DNA from 4 places in the Bradyrhizobium sp. SZCCHNRI1009 genome. Region 1 is predicted to be linked to each of the others. Evidence: predicted binding sites of a transcription regulator. Region 1 holds the regulator's gene; each other region holds the start of a gene.

Region 1 (4,401 bases):
CATGGCCCTGATGCCGGTCTCCGATGCGTTGTCCGCGGTGCTCGCCGGCACCGAGCCGCTGGCTGAGGAAATGGTCGGGCTGGACGAGGCCTATCACCGCATCCTGGCCCGCGACCTCGCGGCGCTGCGGACGCAGCCGCCCGAGGCGATGTCGGCGATGGATGGCTATGCGGTGCGCGCGGCCGACGCAGCCAAGGCCAAGGCGCGGCTGAAGGTGATCGGCGAGGTCGCGGCGGGACGGCCGTTCGATCGCGTGGTCGGGCCCGGCGAGGCGGCGCGGATCTTCACCGGCGGCGTTGTCCCCGCAGGCGCCGACGCGGTGGTGATCCAGGAGGACACGATCGCCGAGGACGGCCATGTCGTGATCACCGAGGCCGCGATCACAGGCCGGCACATCCGGCCGGCCGGCGTCGACTTCCACCAGGGCATGGTGCTGCTGAAGGCCGGGCGCCGGCTCAGCGACCGCGACCTATCCCTGGCGGCCAGCATGAATCATCCGGCGCTGCCGGTGCGGCGGCGGCCGAAGGTGGCGCTGCTCGCCACCGGCGACGAGCTGGTGATGCCGGGCTCGACGCCCGGCCCGGGGCAGATCGTCTATTCCAACGGCTACGCGCTGCGGGCGCTGGTGCGCAGCGAGGGCGCGACGCCGATCGATCTCGGCATCGCCGCGGATACGATGGCGGCGACGGTCGCTGGAATCCGGCGCGCCCGCGCGGCAGAGGCCGACGTCCTGATCACGACCGGCGGCGCCTCGGTCGGCGATCACGACCTGGTCAAGCAGGCGCTGGAGGCCGAGGGCGTCGAAATGGCGTTCTGGAAGATCGCGATGCGGCCGGGCAAGCCGATGATGCACGGACGGCTCGGCGACATCAGGGTGATCGGACTGCCCGGCAATCCGGTGTCGTCCTATGTCTGCGCCATCCTGTTCATGGTGCCGCTGATTCGGCGCCTGCTCGGCCGCGACGAGGCCGTGATGCCGCGCGAGACCGCCCTGCTCGGCCGCGAGTTGGGGGCGAACGATTCGCGCGAGGACTATCTGCGGGCGCAGCTCGAGGAGCGCGCCGACGGCACGCTGGTAGCCACCCCAGTGAGCCAGCAGGATTCGTCGCTGCTCGGGAACCTCGCGCTGTCGCAGGCGCTGGTGATCCGGCCGGCGTTTGCGCCGAAGGCGCCTGCCGGCAGCCCGTGCGAGATCCTGCGCCTGCCGAACTGAGCCGCTTCCCCGGTAAAGCCCGGTCCGTTCATCATATTTTTAGGATTGCGGAACACACATCGAACATATAGTGTCCGTTCATGATTTGTTTTTAGTATGTTGCGGGCGACGCGATGACGGTCCGACTCCAGGGCGCTCTCAGCCGGCTTGTGCTCAAGGCGCAGCTCCTGGACTCGGACGACAACAAACCGGGGACCAGGTCGAGATGCTGACGCGCAAACAGTACGAACTTCTGCGGTTCATCAACGAGCGGCTCAAGGAAGCCGGCGTGCCGCCGTCCTTCGACGAGATGAAGGATGCGCTCGATCTGCGTTCGAAGTCCGGCATTCATCGCCTGATCACGGCGCTCGAGGAGCGCGGCTTCATCCGCCGGCTGCCGAATCGCGCCCGCGCGATCGAGGTGATCAAGCTGCCCGAGCTGTCGCAGGCCGCGGGCAACCGTCGCGGCTTCACGCCGTCGGTGATCGAGGGCAATCTCGGCAAGGTGCGCACCAGCACTCCCGCGCTGGACGATGGCGAGCGCCCCGTGGCGGTGCCGGTGATGGGCCGCATCGCCGCCGGTACCCCGATCGAGGCGCTGCAGACGCGCAGCCACACCATCAGCGTACCTGCCGACATGCTCGGCAACGGCGACCACTACGCGCTCGAGGTGCGCGGCGACTCGATGGTCGATGCCGGCATCCTCGACGGCGACATGGCGCTGATCCAGCGCAACGAGACCGCCGACACCGGCGACATCGTGGTGGCGCTGATCGACGATGAGGAAGCCACCTTGAAGCGCTTCCGCCGCCGCGGCGCATCGATCGCGCTGGAGCCGGCCAACACCGCCTACGAGGTGCGCATCTTGCCGCCGAACCGGGTGAAGATCCAGGGCAAGCTGGTCGGGCTGTATCGCAAGTACTGATCGCGAATGCGATCGGTCGATCGGCGGCGGGCGCACGCGCTTTCGCCGCCGAACAAGAGGCAGCCCAGCAAAGCAAGAGGCAGCCCAGCACAATACGTCGCTCGCGAATGCACCTCATGATGTGCAGCGCGGCATGCTCAAACGCTTGTGATCGGCCGCGGGCACACGCGATGCAGATCAGCGCAGAATTGCCGCGAAGCGCGCGCTAACATCACCATCGATGTCCACTCTGATAGAGGCCTGCGCCTGTCCGGGGGGAGCGTGGGTCGGCTATCTCTCAACGAGGAGCGATCCGATGTGTGACTACAGCCTCCATGCGGTTGCGTCCCGTCCCGCCAAGGTCGGCGAGACGTTGATCTCGATGACCTTCCGTGGCACCGCCACCCGCGGCTTCGCGTTGGAGAGCGAGCCGACCGTCGCAGTCTGCATGCTGCCCGGCACCGAGTTGGCCTTCGCCGAGGACGTCCGCTACGACAGCCGCTGGCTCTGGACCCGGACGATCCGCGAGCGCGTCGCGAAGTTCAACAGCATCGAGACGCACATTCCCGATCGCCATCACGACGCGATCGAGTTCGCCGACGGCCGCCACGTGCTGGTGACCCAGCTCTGCGAGGGCCAGCGCGTCACCGTGCTGCAATTGCCGGTCAGCAAGCAGCCGGCAGAGCGTCGCCCGGACATCGGCGAGGACGTGCCGACGTCGCAGGCCACACCGATTCGCCGCATCAGCATCACCTGAGGGCCTGCGCGTCGGCATTTCTGTCGGTCGTGAGCGCGCTTTCGACGGTGGGAGACTTGGTCAACTTGGGTTCTGCAAGCGCAAAGTCCTCTCGGGCGAATCTCACGCCCCGGCATCGCATCGGATAGGAACGACATCCCTCGGCCGGCATTGTTTGCCGGGGGAGCTTGCCGCCGTGGTCAACAAGATCGATTGGAACAAGGCCGGACGGATCACCGAGCCCGGCCGCTACATGCTTGCGTTCGGATGGCTGACGGTCACGGCTGATGACGTCGCCATCTGGCAACGCTATCCGGGCGCTGCGTTCACGCTGGTCGAAGGGCCCTCGCTGTTCGATGGACCAGACGACGCCGAGTATCATCTCGGCACCTTCGAGCTGCCCGGCGCTCAATCCTGCTCGCCCTGCTCCGTCTCCGGCGGCGTCGCGTCCTGAAGCCGCGCGGCCGGCGCACGCGGCGTCAGCGTCGTGTCGAACTCGCCGGCCTCGGCGGGCGCCGGCCACCATGGGCGGTCGGTGCCGCCGGCACGCGCCGGCGTCACGGCGAAGCCTTTGCCCTGCTGCACCAGCAACAAGGCGCCCTGCTGCCGCAGCCGCTCGCGATCGATCACGGCCGCCGCGCAGGATGACGGCGCGGCGCGCGCGGTGACGATCAGCGCGACACGGGCGCAATCGTCGGCGAGCGCCTCAGCGCGCAAGGTCATGGCGGCGAAGCGGCCGTCGGCCATCGCGACCACGCAGCCCGCCTCGTCGCAGGAGACGCCATCGGCGAGCGAGGCGTCCGCCGGCAGCCGGGCATCGGCGTCGGCCGCGAGCCACTCCTTGGTGGCGAACACATCCTTGCCGGCGCGCATCACATGCAGGCGTCCGTCACGGCCGCGCACCGCCACCGCGCGCCCATCGCCGGCGACCAGGACGTCGGGCAGCGGCGTCGCGGCCGCCCAGGCGGTGGCGGCCAAAAGCCCCATGGCGCCCAACCAGCGCAGCGGTGTGCGCAGCAGGCCGATCAGGATGACGCCCAGGCTGGCCAGGATCAGCGGGCCGATGTCGAAGGCCGGGATGCGCCCGACCGCGCCCGGCAGCGCCGCCACCCAGCGCGTCACCGCGATCATCCAGTCGATGCCGAGGCCCATCAGCGACCACCAGACGCCATCCAGGCCGAACGGCGCCGCCAGCAAGCCCATCAGGCCGGCCGGCATCACCAGCGCCGAGACCACCGGCATCGCCGCGAGATTGGCGAGCACGCCATAGGGCGTCACGCGATGGAAATGGAAGGCGGCATAGGGCGTGGTCGCGAGCCCGGCGATCAGCGAGGCCAGCAGCAGCATCGCGAGCTCGCGCCCGCCCCACAGCGCGACGCGCTGCGTCGTGGAGCTGTCCGGCGTCGCGAACAGCCTGGGCAGGCCGAACTGCACCAGCGCGACCAGGCCGAGCGTTGCCGCGAACGACATCTGGAAGCTCGGATGCACCAGCGCCTCGGGGGCTGCGATCAGCACGATCATCGCCGCGACCGCGAGCGTGCGGAAAGTGACGGCGCGGCGGTCGACCAT
Region 2 (4,401 bases), on a different contig from region 1:
CGTGCCGGATTGAAAATGCTGGCATAATAGCGCAGCCACACCTCTTCGAGGCGGTCTTCCGACGGCGCTTCGGCCTTGCTCACACCCGGCGTGAACGAGACGTGGCTGCCGTCCCAATGCGCGCAGATTTCCGGGGTGAGGATCGACCAGGGCATGTCGGCGAAGCGCCGGGCGAAGAACGGCGCGGCGCGCTCGACGATGTGATGCTCCGGCTCGAACCAGGCGACGTAGCGTGACTCGCGCTCGCGGCCGACCTCGCGGAAACGGACGAAGGCGTGCATCTTGTGGACGTCGCGGCGCACCGCGCGCGCCAGCGCATTGGCCTGCGCGACGTCGGGATCGGTCGCGATGTCCATGAGATCGTGGTTGGTCCGCAGACGCCACAGCAGCCGGTAGAGCAGGGTGAAGCGGCTGGGGTCGCTGTGCAGGATCGCGCTTTCAGCAAGCTCCATGAAGCTCGCCGGCACCGAAAACGCGCCCTTGGGCACCTCGGGCAGCTGGGTGTCAGCATGGTCGTCGAACAGATCGGGCGCCGCGCCCTTGACGCGCCATGTGACATCCGCCGGCCTGACGTCGTTCATCGCCAGCGCCCGCGCCGCCCGGCGCCAGCCGTCGAAATCGGTGTCGCTGTCGAGGGTTACGACGTGCATCTGGCACACACTCTCCGCGTCGTCATGCCCGGCCCCCGTGCCGGGCATCCACGTCGTGCCTGAAACAAAGACGTGGATGGCCGGGACAAGCCCGGCCATGACCGGTTCAATTAGAATCCAAATCCGAGCTGCTGCGGTTTCGGCCGCAGCCGGGCTCTGAGGCTGGCACCGTCGAGCAAAGACGGAGACGGCCGGTGGTCGGAGAGAACGATGAACGGCAGCGCCTTGTTCCGGACGACGTTGAGCCGGGCGAGATCCGCAAGGCGGATCGTGGTGGTGCGCCGGGTCGCGAGGATGCGCTGCACGGTGCGGGTGCCGAAGCCGGGTACGCGCAGCAGCTCCTCGCGGCTTGCGGTGTTGATGTCGAGCGGGAAGCGGTCGCGGTGGCGCAGCGCCCAGGCAAGCTTGGGGTCGATGTCGAGCGGCAGCATGCCCTCGTTCTCCTCGACGATCTCGTCGGCGTCGAAGCCGTAGAACCGCATCAGCCAGTCGGCCTGGTACAGCCGGTGCTCGCGCACCAGAGGCGGGGCCTGTAGCGGCAGCGCGCGGCTGGCATCGGGGATCGGGCTGAAGGCGGAGTAATACACGCGCTTGAGCTTGTAGGCGCCGTAGAGATTGGCCGAGGTCGACAGGATGACGCGGTCGTTGGCCGCGTCGGCGCCGACGATCATCTGCGTGCTCTGGCCGGCCGGCGCAAAGCGCGGCGGCTTCGCCCGGCGCACCGTCTTCTTGGCTTCCGCCGTCTCGTCGAGCTTCAGCCTGAGACGGCCCATGGTGCGGCGGATCGCGCGCTGGTCCTTCTCCGGCGCGAGCTGCGTCAGGCTCTCTTCCAGCGGCGTCTCGATGTTGATGCTGAGCCGGTCGGCGTAGCGGCCGGCTTCCGCGATCAGCGCCTCGTCGGCTTCGGGAATCGTCTTCAGATGGATGTAGCCGCGGAAGCGATGCTCCTCGCGCAGCTTGCGCGCGACGCTCACGACCTGCTCCATCGTGTAGTCCGGGCTGCGGATGATGCCCGACGACAGGAACAGCCCCTCGATGTAGTTGCGGCGATAGAAGTCGATGGTGAGCTTCACCACCTCGTCGACCGTGAAGCGGGCGCGCGGCACGTTGGAGGAGGCGCGGTTGACGCAATACAGGCAGTCGTAGTTGCAGGCATTGGTCAGCAGAACCTTGAGCAGCGAGATGCAGCGTCCGTCCGGCGCATAGGAATGGCAGATGCCCATGCCGGGCGCGGTCGAGCCGAGACCCTTGCCGTCGCGGGAATCCCGCATCTCAGTACCGCTGGAGGCGCAGGACGCGTCGTACTTGGCGGCATCGGCCAGGATCTCCAGCTTGCGGAGCAGCTCCATACCTTTGAATCCCTTTGATTCCATTCGTTGAATCGTATCCGGGGCAATCCCGATTGACTCTCTCGAAGGCGTTAGCTTTATATTAGAACGTATCATGAACAAAGAGGGTCGTCGCGGGTTCAACTGCCTGCTTCACTTGAGAACGGCAGCGCCCGCACGATGGATTGAAGAGGAGCGGCGACGGATGACCGGCGCACGCATGGATACGCTCGCGCGTCTGCGCGGCCGCATTGCCCGTCTCGAGGCGGGAGATGGCGCACATGATTTGCGCCGGGTCGCGCTCGGCCATGACGCGGCCGATGCGGTGCTGCAGGGTGGGCTCGCCACCGGCGCGCTGCATGAGGTGTTCGCCGAGACCGGCCGCCAGGCGGCGGCCGCGACCGGTTTTCTGTGCGGGCTTGCCGCGCGTGTCGCCGCGCGCCGGCCGCTGATCTGGATCCGGCAGGATTTCGCCGAGCGTGAGATGGGCGCGCTGTCGATGAGCGGGCTTGCCGAGCTCGGCCTCGATCCGTGCCGACTCGTGATCGTGCGCGCGCCCGATCTCGATCACGCCCTGCGCACCGCCGCCGACGCGCTCGCCTGCGATGCGCTGGGCGGTGTGATGCTGGAGGTGTGGGGCGAGACGCAAAAGCTCGATCTCGTCGCCAGCCGCAAGCTGACCCTGGCGGCGCAGGAGTCCGGCGTGACAGCGCTCATGTTGCGCATCGCGGCTGCGCCCGAGCCGTCGACCGCGGAGACGCGCTGGGTGGTGCGCACCGCGCCATCGCCTGCCGTGGCGCCGTGGATGGCGTGGGGCGCACCGCGCCTCGATGCCGAGCTCATTCGCAACCGTCACGGCCAGACCGGACGATGGATCATGGAGTGGACCCCCGATGCATGCCGTTTCAACGAACCGGCGGCGGATCCTCAGCCTGTGGCTGCCGCGCCTGCCCATCGATCGCATCAAGCGCAGCCGCGCCGCCGATCCGCATGATGGCCTTCCGCAGGCCGTCGTCCTCAAGGATGCCAATATGCTGCTGATCCATTCGTTGGACGAGGCGGCGGCGCGTCACGGCGTCAGCCTCGGCCAGCCCTTGGCGAATGCCCGCGCGGTCTGTCCCGATCTCGTCGTGCACGAGGCGGATTTGGCGGCTGATGCAAAGATGCTGGAGGGCATCGCCGACTGGTGCGACCGCTTCACGCCGCTGGTGGCGCTCGATCCCCCGCATGGGCTTTTGCTCGACATCACCGGCTGCGTGCATCTGTTCGGCGGCGAAGCCAGACTGATGCGGTCGGTCTGCGACGCGCTGACCGCGCACGGCCTCATTGTGTCGGCGGCGATCGCCTCCAACGCCGTCTGCGCGCGGACGCTGAACCGGCAGGTGCACGGCCGCATCGTGCCTGATGGCGAGGAGGCGACTGCGGTGGCGCCGCTGCCGGTGGCCGCGCTGGGCGGCAGCGAGGCGATCACGCTCGGCCTGCGCCGCGCCGGCTTGAAGACGATCGGCGACGTCGCGTCGCGCGGCCGCAACGAGATCACCGCGCGGTTCGGCGCCGCTTTCACCCGTGTGCTGGCGCAGGCGCTGGGCGAGGCCGATGCGCCGATCAGCCCGCGAAAGGTCCCTCCGGACTACATCGTCGACAAGCGCTTCGCCGAGCCGGTCGCGACCGACACCGTGATCGCGGCGAGCCTCTCCAGTCTGGCCGCGATGCTGGTGGCGGCGATGGCGCAGCAGGGCAAGGGCGCGCGGCGGCTGGAGGCCTGCTTCTTCCGCACCGATGGGCTGGTGCGCGTCATCGCGGTCGACACCGGCCAGCCGGTCACCGAGGCCGTCGTCATCGACCGGCTGTTTCGCGAACGGCTCGAGGCGCTGAATGATCCGCTCGATCCCGGCTTCGGCTTCGACATGATGCGGCTGTCGGCCAGCCGCAGCGAGATCGTGGTGCAGCAGCAGCGCGATCTCGATGCCCATGTCCATGACAATGACGAACTGTCGGCCTTGATCGACCGCATCGCCGCGCGCATCGGCGGCAAGCGCGTGGTGGTGCATCTGCCGATGGACACGCATATTCCGGAACGCGCGGCGCTGCCGTTGCCGGCGCAGCAAAATCTCCCAGCTTCGAGTGCGGCCGACTGGCCTGACCGTACCGAAGGCGAGCCGCCGTTGCGGCCTCTGCGGCTGTTCGCGCGCCCCGAGGCCATTCAGGTGATCGCCGGTGTCCCCGATGGCCCGCCCGCGCGCTTCGTCTGGCGTCGTGCCGCGCATGCGGTGGTGCGCGCCGAAGGCCCGGAGCGCATCGCGATGGAATGGTGGCGGCCGGACGGGCAGGGCCTCACGCGTGACTATTTCCGCGTCGAGGACGAGCACGGCCTGCGCTTCTGGCTCTACCGCGACGGTCTGTATGACCGCGAGCTCAAGCAG
Region 3 (4,401 bases), on a different contig from region 1:
ATCACGGCAGCAGCGACCACCGGACCAGCCAGCGGCCCCCGTCCCGCCTCGTCGCAGCCCGCGACCGGCCAGATCCCCTGCTTCAGCAGCGCACGCTCCCGCCGGAAGCTCGGCGGCGCCACCGCGATGACGCCCTTGCCGAGCTTGGCGGCGGTCTTGCCCTTGGCGCTCTGCGGCGCAGGCTTGGTCCCGGCCTTTGCAGCGGCGCTCTTCGCCACGGCACCGCTGGCGGCCTTCGCCCTGCCCGGTTTCTTTGACTGATCGCGAATCATGGCCGGCATGGTGCGGAACGGCCCGCGGCGGTGCAACCCGAACGGACCTCAATTCCCCGCTATTCGCACCCTCTCCGGCAACCGGCTACGCCGGCAGATGCACCCGATCATCGTCGCCGACATCGATTCCCGGCGCCACCACCACTTCCCAGACATGACCGTCCGGATCGGCAAAATAGCCGCTGTAACCGCCATAGTCGGTCCGTTGCGCGAGCTTCAGCAGCAGCGCGCCCTTCTCCACTGCCGACGCGAGCGCCGCATCGACCTCAGCCTCCGAACGGCAGTTCCATGCCAGTGTCACGCCGCGGAATGCCTGCGGCCGCGGCGTGTCCGGCACACCCGCGTCGTGGGCGAGCGCGCTCCACGGGTACAGCGCCAGCACCGTCCCGCCAGTGTCGAAGAATGCCACTTCCTCGCCGGTCGCGCGGAATTTTCTGACGAAGCCGAGCGATGCATAGAAGGCGATGCTCCGCCGCATCTCGGATACACCGAGTGTGATGACGGTGAACCGCGGGATAACCGCACCTGCACTCATCGCGCCACCTCCACACATGTCAGAACAGGCTGAGCTGCTGCCCGCCGCCCTTCGGCCGGACGAAATGATCGGTCGTCAGCTTGGTCCGGCGCTTGTTCAGCCCCAGCTTTTCGCAGGCGATCTCGAAGCGGCGGCCGATCATCCAGGCCATCGGGCCTGTCCCCTTCATCCGCGTGCCCCATTGCGAGTCGTAATCGCGGCCGCCGCGCATGTCGCGGATCAGGGTGAAGACGTGGCGGTAGCGGTCGGGATAATGCTCGAGCAGCCATTCGCGGAACAAATCGCGCACCTCCAGCGGCAGCCGCAGCAGCACATAGGAGGCTTCCTTGACCCCGGCATGGGCGGCGGCATCGAGGATGCGCTCGATCTCGCTGTCATTGAGCGCGGGGATCACCGGCGCCACCATCACCGTCGTCGGGATGCCGGCCTTGGACAGCGCCTGCAACGCCTCCAGCCGCTTCGATGGCGTCGAGGCCCGCGGCTCCATGGTACGTGCCAGCTTCGGATCCAGCGTGGTCACTGATATCGCGACCTTCGCCAGGTTCTTCTTGGCCATCCGCGCCAGGATGTCGGCATCACGCATCACCAGCGCCGACTTCGTGACGATCCCGACGGGATGGCCAACCTTTTCCAGCACCTCGAGGATGCCGCGCATGATCTTCCGCTCGCGCTCGATCGGCTGGTAGGGATCGGTGTTGGTCCCGATCGCGATCATCCGCGGCTCGTAGCCGCTGGCCGCGAGCTCCTTCTCCAGGAGCGCGGGCGCATCCGGCTTCACGAACAGCTTGGATTCGAAGTCGAGGCCAGGCGACAGCCCGAGAAACGCATGGGTCGGCCGCGCGAAGCAGTAGACACAGCCGTGCTCGCAGCCGCGATACGGATTGATCGAGCGATCGAAACCGATGTCCGGCGAGTCGTTGCGGGTGATGACCTTGCGCGAGGTATCGGTCGCGACCGTGGTCTTGAACGGCGGCAGGTCTTCGAGGCTCTGCCAGCCGTCGTCGAAGACAACGCGCGCCTCCGCCTCGTAGCGGCCGCTCGCATTGGATTGTGCACCCCGGCCGCGGCGCCGGCCCCGTTCGATGGCGACCGCGAGTTCCGGGAAGTCCTTGTCAGGACCGAAAGAAGGCGCGCCCGCCGGCTCGGAGGGCACCGGGACCGGCGGGCGCTTGAGGGCATGTGAAGATGCTCGGCTCATGGCCAAGACATAGCACACAAAAAGAACATTACAAGAACAAAAGAGAACATCTGCGTGGTGGTTCTGAGCCGGCGCAAGGCCAACCATCACATTCCCGTTCTATCCTCGCAGCGCACTGGAACGGGACGGTGCGGCATTACTCTAATGCACTCTCCCGCGGGCGCGAAGCGGACGGCAAGCGAGGTTACATGAACATCACGTCTTCCCACCAGACGATCCCGGCCGATGATCTCGACCTGCTCGACCGCTACTGGCGTGCGGCCAATTATCTCTCGGTCGGGCAGATCTATCTGCTCGACAACCCGCTGCTGCGCGAGCCGCTGAAAGCGGAGCACGTCAAGCCGCGCCTGCTCGGCCACTGGGGGACGACGCCCGGACTGAATTTCATCTACGCCCATCTCAATCGCGCCATCCAGGCCCAGGATCTCAGCGTCATCTATATCTGCGGTCCCGGCCATGGCGGTCCGGGCATGGTCGCAAACACCTATCTCGAAGGCACATACAGCGAGATCTATCCGGATATCACGGGCGATGCCGATGGCCTGCGCAAGCTGTTCCGGCAGTTCTCCTTCCCTGGCGGCATTCCGAGCCATGCGGCGCCGGAAACGCCGGGCTCGATCCATGAAGGCGGCGAGCTCGGCTACGCGCTGGTGCACGCCTATGGCGCGGCGTTCGATAATCCCGATCTGATCGTGGCCTGCGTGGTCGGCGACGGCGAGGCCGAGACCGGCCCGCTCGCCGCGTCCTGGCATTCGAACAAGTTCCTGAACCCGGCCCATGACGGCGCGGTGCTGCCGATCCTGCATCTCAACGGCTACAAGATCGCCAATCCCACCGTGCTCGGCCGCATGGGCGACGCCGAGCTCAAATGCCTGTTCGAAGGTTACGGTTATGAGCCGCTGTTCGTCGAAGGCGCCGAGCCCAAGGCGATGCATCGGCAGATGGCGGACGCGCTCGATGTCGCGCTCGCAAGCATCCGCTCGATCCAGCAGAATGCGCGTCAGCCGGATGCAACGATCCAACGGCCGCGCTGGCCGATGATCGTGCTGCGCAGCCCGAAGGGCTGGACGGGCCCGAAGGAGGTCGACGGCCTCAAGGTCGAAGGTTTCTGGCGTGCCCACCAGGTGCCGATCGCCAATCCGCGCGGCAAGCCGGAGCATCTCGCGCTGCTCGAAGCCTGGCTGAAGAGCTACGAGCCGGACACATTGTTCGACGCGCAGGGCCGGCTGATGCCGGAGCTGCAGGCGCTGGCGCCGAAGGGCGCGCGGCGCATGGGCGCCAACCCGCACGCCAATGGCGGCTTGCTCAAGCGTGAGCTCAAGCTCCCAAACTACCAGCATTTTGCGGTCGACGTGTCCTCTCCGGGCCAGACCATCGCTGAAGCCACGCGCGAACTCGGCAAGTTCCTGCGCGACGTGATCACGCTGAATGCAGAGACACGCAACTTCCGCATCATGGGCCCGGACGAAACCGCCTCGAACCGGCTCGATGCCGTGTTCGAGGTCACCGAGCGGGTGTGGATGGAGGGCATCGAGCCCTACGACGTCCACCTCGCCCATGACGGCCGCGTCATGGAGGTGCTGAGCGAGCACCTCTGCCAGGGCTGGCTGGAAGGCTATCTGCTCACCGGCCGCCACGGCCTGTTCTCCTGCTACGAGGCGTTCATCCACATCGTCGATTCGATGTTCAACCAGCACGCCAAATGGCTGAAAGTGTCACGCGAGCTGCCGTGGCGGCGCCCGGTCGCGTCGCTGAACTATCTCCTGACCTCGCATGTCTGGCGGCAGGACCATAACGGCTTCAGCCACCAGGATCCGGGCTTCGTCGACCTCGTCGCCAACAAGAAGGCGGACATCGTCCGCATCTACTTCCCGCCGGACGCCAACACGCTGCTGTGGATCGCCGACCACTGCCTGCGCACCTATGACCGCATCAACGTCATCGTCGCCGGCAAGCAGCCTGCGCCGCAATGGCTGTCGATGCAAGATGCGGCCATCCATTGCGACGCCGGCATCGGCATCTGGTCGTGGGCCGGCACCGAGCCCGCCGACGAGGAGCCCGACGTGGTGATGGCCTGCGCCGGAGACGTCCCGACTTTGGAAACGCTCGCTGCCGTCGATCTGCTGCGCAAGGAATTGCCCGACCTCAAGATCCGCGTCGTCAACGTCGTTGACCTCATGACCCTGCAGCCGAAGCAGGACCATCCGCACGGCCTCAGCGACCGCGACTTCGACAGCCTGTTCACGACCGACAAGCCGGTGATCTTCGCCTATCACGGCTATCCGTATCTCATCCATCGTCTCACCTACAGCCGCACCAACCATGCCGGCATGCACGTGCGCGGCTTCATCGAGGAAGGCACCACGACGACTCCGTTCGACATGGTCGTGCTCAAC
Region 4 (4,401 bases), on a different contig from region 1:
CGACGACATCGCCAAGCGGCTAATCGACTACGGCTTCCACGCGCCGACCATGAGCTTCCCGGTGGCGGGCACCCTGATGATCGAGCCGACGGAATCGGAGTCCAAGGCTGAGCTCGACCGCTTCTGCGACGCCATGATCGCGATCCGCAAGGAGATCGCCGAGGTCGAACAGGGCCGCTTCGGAATCGAGGCCTCGCCGCTGCGCCACGCGCCGCACACGGTGCACGACATCGCCGACGACGATTGGAACAGGGCCTACCGCCGCAGCGAGGGCTGCTTCCCCGCGGGCACCTCGCGCACCGACAAGTACTGGTGCCCGGTCGGCCGCGTCGACAACGTCTACGGCGACCGCAATCTGGTGTGCTCCTGCCCGCCGGTGGCGGACTACGCCCAGGCGGCGGAGTAAGCTTCCTCACGCATGTTCCGAGCGATCGGGCGCCACGGCTCGCGGCAAACAATGACGTCAGACGTGCCCGGATCCGGAGCGATGAGCACCGCATGCCAACGCCAGAGATTGGCGTTGATCAATTCGGTGCCGCCCCACCAGCGCCGGATCGGATTATGGCTGCTGAAATCCTCCTCGCCGGCGAGGATTGCCTTGCCGAGCGGCGTCAGCGACAGCGTGCTGGCCCTGTAGCGCTCGAGGCGTTCACGGCTGTCGTGCATCTCGACCGAGAACGGCCATTCGTCGAGGCCCGAAATTGCCGGCACCGGCGCGAGTGCCAGACCGTCAAGCAACGTGCCTCCTTCCCAATAGTCATAGACGCGGCGTTGAAAGCGATCCCGATGATGCGGCAACAGGTCGAAGGGGTGCTGATAGCCGGCTGACAGCAATTCGAGGATTCGCAGTTCCGATGCTCCCAGGCCCGTGGCAACACCGGGAAGCTCATCGAGCATCTCCTGCACGCAGCGGCGAAGCTGCGGCAGTGCACTGAGATCCTGCTTCAACAGATCGAACCAGGCTTGCGGCGTCGGCGTCCGAAACGCCTGCCATGCCAGATGGCCCAGGTCGAGATGCTCACGCGCGAGCGCCACGCCGGCAATGGTCCGGCCGGCGGGTTGTCTGGCCAAGGCGTCGAAGACTGGCGCATCGAGGTGTCGCAACACGATCTTCGTCGCGATCTCGGCGTAATCGCGCAGATAATCCAAGAGCCAGATCAGCACCAACTGATCGTTCGGACGGGTCCCCATCCACAGTTCGACGCTATCGCAACGGTCGACAAGTTCGAGAAAACTCTGACTCCGCCCGCCGACCGCCATGAAGTCGACGCGCGAGGCGAAATCCAACCAATGCCCCCGCCTCCGTCGCACGGTGCGCTGGACGAGATAAGCCGATAATTCGACATCGGATGGCAGCGGTCCCCACACGAAACGATGGAGAATTGGCACCACCAGGTCGGCAAAGCCGCCCCTCCGAAGCGCTCCGGCGCTGGGATCATCGGCCGCTAAAATCAAACGTGTCATGCTGTTGGCTCCGGCACGACCTGATTGGCTCAAGGCGCTATCAACACGTTCGCAATCGGCTCCCGGCGCCCAGGACCGGCGCCGGAAACGTCGGTGCCGCCGCGCGGATCCGGTGCGCCTCGCACGCTTTCGATTATTCGCGCTGAAGATCGTATCCGGCGCTCAGAAACCCGGGCTCACTGCATTGGTCATGCAGCAACGCAGATTTCGGCAGAACACTACACATCTGCAAACGGGCGCCGGAACGTCGGCAACACGACGTCCATGGCACCCGCCGCCGTCGTAGCTCTACTCCTCCGCCGGCTCCTCGCCGTCGGCGTCGCGCTCGGCATTGCCGGCCAGGATCTGCTCGGCGATCAGGCCGGAGTTCTGGCGGATCGCGGCTTCGATCTTGGCGGTCATGTCCGGATTGGTCTTGAGGAACGATTTCGAATTCTCACGTCCCTGCCCGAGACGCTGGCTATCGTAAGAGAACCAGGCGCCGGACTTCTCAACGATGCCGGCCTTGACGCCGAGATCGAGGATCTCGCCCATCTTGGAGACGCCCTCGCCATACATGATGTCGAACTCGACCTGCTTGAACGGCGGCGCCAGCTTGTTCTTCACCACCTTCACACGGGTGGAATTGCCGATCACCTCGTCGCGCTCCTTGATCGCGCCGATGCGGCGGATGTCGAGGCGGACCGAGGCATAGAATTTCAGCGCATTGCCGCCGGTGGTGGTCTCCGGCGAGCCGTACATCACACCGATCTTCATGCGGATCTGGTTGATGAAGATCACCATCGTGTTGGACTTGTTGATCGAGGCCGTCAGCTTGCGCAGAGCCTGGCTCATCAGGCGGGCCTGCAGGCCCGGCAGCGACTCGCCCATCTCGCCTTCGAGCTCGGCCTTCGGCACCAGCGCCGCCACCGAGTCGACCACCAGCACGTCGACCGCACCGGAACGCACCAGGGTGTCGCAGATCTCCAGCGCCTGCTCACCCGTATCCGGCTGTGAGATCAGGAGCTCATCGATGTTGACGCCCAGCTTGCGCGCATAGACCGGATCGAGCGCATGCTCGGCATCGATGAAGGCACAGATGCCGCCCTTCTTCTGCGCTTCCGCCACCGTGTGCAGCGCCAGCGTGGTCTTGCCCGAGGATTCCGGACCGTAGATCTCGACGATGCGCCCTTTCGGCAGCCCACCGATCCCCAACGCGATGTCGAGCCCGAGCGAGCCGGTCGACACCGTCTCGACATCCATCGAGCGGTCGTTCTTGCCCAGCTTCATCACCGAGCCCTTGCCGAACTGACGTTCGATCTGGGACAGCGCAGCAGAGAGCGCCTTACTCTTATCCATTGAGGAACCTTCGACGATACGCAGGGCGGTGGCGGACATTGGCGCTCCTTATGGCGGGGATTCGCGAGATGGACAAACGGTTAACGAGGTCGGCCAGCAATCTTGAGGTGAATGTACTCCATCCGTTCTTTGTTCGCAATATGTTCTTCTCGACAATCACGCCTCTTCTCTTCGCAAACCCCTGACAACCGCGGGGATACGCCTGCCGCTCGAGGGGCCGGCGCCCAGTGCACCGAGCACCGCCGAGGAAGCGCTGCCCGACGAGCGCGCCCGGAAGCGAAGTCGGACGCCGATGACGGCGACCGCGAGAGGATCCTGGCTCGGCTGAAGGCGGAGGCCATGCGCGCGAGCGGCGCAGCCGCCGACCGGCGATCATGCGAATTACGACCGGCCTGTCCGAGCGCTCCAACCTCGCCTCTCGCGCCAGTGACAGACGCCACTTCAATTATAAGTTGTTATTGTGGTCTCGACCGTGCCCTATCATCCTGCTGGTCCTTCTCTGTGAGCCCCCTACCGCTTCCAATTTTCGGGACCAGCATGACCGGATCCAACAAGGAACAGACCCTCACGCTGTGGCGCCCGGTCGGCCCAAAGGAGTTCGCCTTGATCGCAGCCTCGGGCATGCGGGCGTTTCCGCCGCGCCTTCCGGAGCAGCCGATCTTCTACCCGGTGCTGACCGAGGCCTATGCCGTGAAGATCGCGAGGGACTGGAACGTACCGGCGAGCGGCTGCGGCCATGTGCTGCGCTTCGCGATCCTGCGACGCTTCATCGACGCGTACGAAGTGCATGAGGCCGGCGGCCGAGAGCATCTCGAGTACTGGATTCCCAGCGAAGACCTCGCCGACTTCAATGCCGCGATCGTCGGGCCGATCGAGCTCGTCAAGACTTTTCCTTGAAACTACCAAACTCCTACACGCGTGCGTAGATCGCACGGTCCGTGGTTCTCCTGAGAAGAACGAAGTTCCCTCGCCTCTTCTGCTTTTGTTCGGCTCACCGTGCGTGCAGACGCACGATTTCGATGCAGACGTGCAGCCGCCCTGCACGCGGCGTCCGGCCGCGAAGTTCCGCAGCACGCGGATCCGACCAGCTCGGCGGCCGCCATATGACGAGCGACAGATGAAACGACGAACCTCGGACAACTTCGTGTCGGACCACGCCCGAGGGATGGGTTAGCGTGCCATTCGCGCAAGCTCCTGATGCCGGCCTGAGGAACGGCCTGGACGAGACCCGCGTGACCCGCATCACGCGGCGCCCCCGCGCCCACGACATCTTCAAGCCACAAACCATTGTCATAAACTTTGGGTTGCGTTATATAATCGTGGTTGTCGTACGTCTGAGCAAATTTTTGATCAGCCCCGGATTTGTTTGTTCGTTGCGATGATGGCTGACCCGTATTGTCCGTGATGTATTGTCAGTGATGCGGCGTCGACCGATCCCTTGCAGCCTGCCGGCTCCAACATTTGCAGGCTCCGTCACCCGTAGGCGCACGGCCCTGAAACCATCCGCGCCGAAAGAAAGCCCCGGACGACGTCCGGGGCTTTCGACGTTGATAGCTCCGCTCGGGATACATCTCCCGCCGTCATTGTCGTGATGTCGGG

What was found. Region 1 encodes LexA, which represses DNA repair genes until DNA is damaged. Its sites were predicted from a motif close to TGTTCNNNNTGTGTTCNG; they were not measured.
Region 2: a site for LexA is predicted at 2,083-2,100, ahead of QX010_RS32585 (putative DNA modification/repair radical SAM protein). Genes of this name have one in related genera too.
Region 3: a site for LexA is predicted at 2,027-2,044, ahead of QX010_RS05775 (PA0069 family radical SAM protein). Genes of this name have one in related genera too.
Region 4: a site for LexA is predicted at 2,933-2,950, ahead of recA (recombinase RecA). Genes of this name have one in related genera too.

Annotation. Positions count from the first base shown of each region.
Region 1 is NZ_JAUEUL010000011.1:4,423-8,823, forward strand. It holds gene glp (gephyrin-like molybdotransferase Glp) at 2-1,213, shown strand; gene lexA (transcriptional repressor LexA) at 1,419-2,117, shown strand; gene QX010_RS19580 (hypothetical protein) at 2,413-2,853, shown strand; gene QX010_RS19585 (hypothetical protein) at 3,029-3,286, shown strand; gene QX010_RS19590 (ComEC/Rec2 family competence protein) at 3,241-4,401, opposite strand, start outside.
Region 2 is NZ_JAUEUL010000041.1:23,128-27,528, forward strand. It holds gene QX010_RS32580 (UdgX family uracil-DNA binding protein) at 1-650, opposite strand, end outside; gene QX010_RS32585 (putative DNA modification/repair radical SAM protein) at 761-1,999, opposite strand; gene QX010_RS32590 (DNA repair protein) at 2,184-2,972, shown strand; gene QX010_RS32595 (DNA polymerase Y family protein) at 2,872-4,401, shown strand, end outside.
Region 3 is NZ_JAUEUL010000002.1:483,055-487,455, reverse strand. It holds gene QX010_RS05785 (ribonuclease HII) at 1-281, opposite strand, end outside; gene QX010_RS05780 (VOC family protein) at 358-807, opposite strand; gene QX010_RS05775 (PA0069 family radical SAM protein) at 827-2,005, opposite strand; gene QX010_RS05770 (phosphoketolase family protein) at 2,194-4,401, shown strand, end outside.
Region 4 is NZ_JAUEUL010000018.1:18,569-22,969, reverse strand. It holds gene gcvP (aminomethyl-transferring glycine dehydrogenase) at 1-406, shown strand, start outside; gene QX010_RS24980 (DUF1835 domain-containing protein) at 385-1,464, opposite strand; gene recA (recombinase RecA) at 1,753-2,841, opposite strand; gene QX010_RS24970 (hypothetical protein) at 3,406-3,699, shown strand.